2 regions of the Sporosarcina pasteurii genome follow, and region 2 is predicted to be linked to the other one. Evidence: predicted binding sites of a transcription regulator. Region 2 holds the regulator's gene; the other holds the start of a gene.
What was found. Region 2 encodes LexA, which represses DNA repair genes until DNA is damaged. Its sites were predicted from a motif close to CGAACATATGTTCG; they were not measured.
Positions count from the first base shown of each region.

Region 1: the regulator LexA is predicted to act here: its motif matches at 1,235-1,248, upstream of ruvA (Holliday junction branch migration protein RuvA).

Region 1 is NZ_CP160452.1:1,350,898-1,353,361, reverse strand. It holds gene ruvB (Holliday junction branch migration DNA helicase RuvB) at 1-553, opposite strand, end outside; gene ruvA (Holliday junction branch migration protein RuvA) at 589-1,194, opposite strand; gene AB1H92_RS06165 (hypothetical protein) at 1,460-1,681, opposite strand; gene AB1H92_RS06160 (YebC/PmpR family DNA-binding transcriptional regulator) at 1,947-2,464, opposite strand, start outside.
Region 2 is NZ_CP160452.1:2,006,354-2,008,817, forward strand. It holds gene AB1H92_RS09445 (recombinase family protein) at 1-28, opposite strand, end outside; gene AB1H92_RS09450 (LysM peptidoglycan-binding domain-containing protein) at 25-342, opposite strand; gene lexA (transcriptional repressor LexA) at 555-1,175, shown strand; gene AB1H92_RS09460 (methionine gamma-lyase family protein) at 1,549-2,464, opposite strand, start outside.

The DNA.
Region 1 (2,464 bases), 660 kb from region 2:
CTACTTCATAATATTCCAACCGTAACGGTACGCCAAACCGGTCACGTAATGGCGCCGATAAAGAACCTGCGCGTGTTGTTGCACCAATCAGTGTAAAAGGAGGCAAATCTAGACGCACTGAGCGTGCTGAAGGCCCTTTTCCAACTACAATATCGAGACAAAAATCTTCCATCGCTGGATAAAGAACTTCCTCAATTGCCCGGTTCAGTCTGTGTATCTCATCAATAAATAACACATCCCCCGGCTCTAACGAGGAAACAACTGCTGCTAAATCTCCAGGTCGCTCAATTGCAGGTCCACTCGTTGTACGGAGATTGACGTTCATTTCATTTGCAATGACACTAGCCAACGTCGTTTTCCCAAGACCTGGAGGCCCGTAAAGTAAAACATGGTCTAAACTCTCGCTTCGTCTTCTAGCTGCCTCGATAAAAATACTTAGGTTATCTTTTACTTGAATCTGTCCGATATATTGATTTAAAAATTCTGGTCGAAGCGATTGTTCAAAACCTAAATCAAAGTCGGTCGTTTCCCCTGAAATCACACGTTCCTCCATCACACACCATCCTTTCCTTCAAACAACAATATGTTTTATTTTTGTTTTAATAACAATTGTAATGCAAGTTTCATATAGCCTTCTGTATCTAACTCTTCTTTTTCTAATGTTTTCTTCACTTTATTTAGCTCACGTTGTGAATAGCCAAGTACTTCAAGCGCTAAAATCGCTTCGTCAAGCGCGTCGTTTTCCACCATCGTCAATAGCGAATGGCCTTCTTCTTCTAAATCAATTTCACTAAATAAATCATGTAACTTCCCTTTTAAATCAAGAATCATTTGACGGGCTGTCTTTTTACCAACACCCGGGAACTGAACGAGAAAACCTTCATCTTCACGTTCTATGGCGCTGATAACCTGTGAAGGAATTCCACTTGCTAAAATAGCTAATGCGCCTTTCGGACCAATCCCAGAAACCGTAATTAGTTTTTTAAAAAGTTCACGTTGCTCTAGCGTTTTAAAACCTAAGAGTAATTGTACATCTTGTCGAACATGTAAATAAGTGAACACTTGTTGTATGTCGTCAGTTATATGAAAAGCATATGGATTCGGTGTCATAATGGACCATCCAAGCCCATTTTGTTCTAGCGTTATGTATTCTGGCGTGACACGTGTCACATGCCCTTTTATATAATCGTACAAAAAACTTCCCCCTTACTTAACTATCCTTCAGTATACCATACGAACGAACTTTCTACAGAGAAAGTTTCCATTGGATTATACGTCGACATTTTCTCAGAAAATTAATCATAATAAAAACACCTATCAGTAAAAGGTGTTCGAATATGTTTATTTAATTGTCATCAAAATAGGCTAAATTTCTATCAACAATATAATAACCTGCCCAACTGTTCAATTTGAGAGCGGGCAGATTTTTAATTAATCATTTAACTTCCCATTTACTAGTTTACAAATTCGATTTTACATTCATTTTTTTATTTACACTAAAAGCGGAGGGTTTACTTAAATCTACTTGACTTATTATTCGGGCTTGGTATGAATCAGCTGGTAGCGTTTCTGAAGGATCAGAGAGAGGTAGTTCGTACGAGTTTTCTTCATCCATTAGCGACCTTTGAATAAAAGGATTAAAATCTGCTTGGTTCGGATATTTTCCTTGTCGTTTCTGCATTTTTTTACACTCCTTTTAAATTATTTAACTTGCCACACCTGTCACTGTGTGTATGGTTTAATTATACAATTACTCCGAAAATCGTGCAACTTTTACTATTGTATAATTTGCACGATTTTTATAAAAAAGTAATAGTAGAATGTTGAAAATGATAGATATCTATTCAATACGCTGGATTATTAGCGCATATCAACCAAAAAAGACACTAATTTATAGATAAACCTACAAACTAGTGTCTTCCTAAATATATTGAACTAAACTGCTATTACTCAGCCGCATTATGATAAACGTTTTGCACGTCATCATCGTCTTCCAGCATGTCGAGCATTTTTTCAAACTGTTCTTCGCTCTCTTCCGGAATTACGGTATGCATTGAAGGAACCATTTCAATGTCGGCTGAAACAAACTCAATTCCTGATTCTTCCAACTCATTTTTAACTTGTAAGAAATCAGCTGCTTCTGTGATAATTTCAAAACCTTCTTCACTGGATTCAATATCTTCTGCACCAGCTTCAAGTGCTGCGAGCATAATCATATCTTCATCCGTGTCTTCTGTTCTTTCAATCAACAGACGCCCTTTTCGATCAAACATATATGAAACCGATCCGCTTGAACCTAAGTTTCCACCATTTCTCGTAAATGCAACGCGAATATTAGGTGCTGTTCGGTTTCTGTTATCCGTTAAGCAATAAACGAGAACTGCTACGCCATTCGGGCCGTAACCTTCGTAAATGACTTCCTCATAGTTTTCATCATTGCCTGCGCCCGAAGCTTTATCTAGTG
Region 2 (2,464 bases):
AATAGATTACACAGCTTTTACTCTTCACTTTCCGTCCTCCAATGTGTTTGTTGCAATATCATTCAATTTAAATTCTTGTGGCGTCGCAGGAACACGTATTTTTTCCCCTACCTTTATCGTTGTGGATGACAGATTGTTTATCTTCACAATTTCATTTATCCATTTATCTGTAGGGATATTTTCCGCATACTTTTCAGAATACCCCCATAACGTATCACCCTCTGCAACTGTTAAATATTCATAAGTTACATCTTGTTCTAACTTCTTGATACCCGCCATCGTAAATATTATAAATAGCACCATAACAAATAGTATATAATTATATTTCTTTATGAAATTCAATGTAACTCCCCCTACTAAGAATACTTACTCAGAATACTTGTTCGGAATACCTGTTCTCATATTAGGATAGTTTTTTTCATTTGTCAATACTTTCGTTCGAACTAGCGTTTGTTTTTTTATACGAACGCTGTTATACTAAATTCAACGATAGAATTCATGTTCGAGTAGATTAATGCTCTGAATAGATGAAATAATTTAAAGAGGTGAATGAGATGACAAAGATTTCAAAAAGACAAGAAGCCATCATGGATTTCATTAAATCCGAAGTAAATCAAAAAGGGTATCCACCTTCTGTAAGAGAAATTGGCGCTGCAGTTGGATTAGCTTCTAGCTCAACTGTTCACGGGCATTTAGCACGCTTAGAAAGCAAAGGCTATATTAGACGTGATCCAACAAAACCACGTGCAATTGAAGTTTTAGATCCTGAAGGTCTAGAAGCGATTAAGCCGGGCGTTTTGCATGTTCCACTTATCGGAAAAGTTACAGCTGGACAACCGATTACAGCAATTGAAAATATTGAAGAATACTTTCCTTTACCTGAGTCATTCGGAACAAACGAAGATAATCTGTTCATGTTAGAAATTGTTGGCGATAGTATGATTGAAGCGGGTATTTTAAATGGCGATTACGTTGTTGTAAAACAAAAGAGTACGGCGGATAACGGTGAAATCGTTGTTGCCATGACCGAAGAAGAAGAAGCAACTGTTAAAAGATTTTTCAAAGAGAAAAATTACTTCAGACTTCAACCAGAAAACGCTTCGATGGACCCAATTATCGTCGACAACGTGTCCATTTTAGGTAAAGTAGTCGGCGTTTACAGAACGATTCATTAATCACCTAAAATAGTGTATGTGCCGTCTCAATTAAATAGCACCACAAAAAAGAGTTTAGGATATTCACCCTAAACTCTTTTTTTAATCGCTAACTTTTTCATGATCTCGTGTCGCATCTACCCGGCGGTTTCAGCTTTTCTTGTGATCCAGCTTCAGGCGTCAGATGCTCGGGTCATAAGTAAACTGACTATGTGGCAAAGATCGCCACGTCGTCAGTTTAGCTTATGCCTGTCGCATCTAATCGACGCCTTCAGCTTTTCTTGTGATCCAGCTTCAGGTGCCAGCCCTTCGAGTCGCTTCAACCCGCCAGTCAAAGTCAAAAAGCGACTTTGGCTGGCGGGTCTCCAGCGCTTGTCAGGGCTAACCGGCACCTTCAGCTTTTCATGATCAATCCTTCTTTGATTAGTTTTTCTGTTGAGGAAAGAACGGCTGCTTTTACGTGTTCGTATGTTAGGCCACCTTGTACGTATGCAGTGTATGGCGGTCTAATTGGGCCGTCTGCTGTTAGTTCAATGCTTGAACCTTGGATGAATGTTCCTGCTGCCATAATGACATCATCTGTGTAGCCCGGCATTTCCGATGGAACCGGTGCAAAATGAGCATTGATTGGGGAGTTTTCTTGAATCGTCTGGCAAAAAGCAATCATTTGTTCAGCATTCGCAAAGGACACCGATTGAATCAAATCTGTTCGTTCGGTCGTATAATGTGGTGTTGTCACAAGTCCATAGCTATCTAATAGCGCAGCCGTGAAAATTGCACCTTTGACTGCTTGACTGACGATATGTGGTGCTAGGAAAAAGCCTTGGTACATTTCAAGCAATGTATCTAATGAAGCACCCGCCTCTGCTCCTAATCCAGGAGAAGTCATTCGATTCGCACATAACTCAACAAGCGCTTCTTTCCCTGCAATATATCCGCCTGTTCTTACAAGTCCGCCGCCCGGATTTTTAATTAAAGAGCCCGCCATTAAATCAACGCCAACTTCAGTAGGTTCTAGTTCTTCAACAAATTCTCCGTAGCAATTGTCGACGAATACAATCACGTCAGGCGCTATCGCTTTTACTTTCTCGACCATTTCCTTAATTTCGCGGACCATAAAAGATGGCCGATCCGAATAACCTTTAGAACGTTGAATCCCAATTACTTTCGTTTTGTCGTGAATGTTTTTTTCAACTTCTTCAAAATCCACAGAACCATCTTCTAATAAGTCGATATGTTTGTATGTAATGCCGTAGTCAGCAAGTGACCCAGTATCTTTGCCATTACCACTCACAATAGAGTCAAGCGTA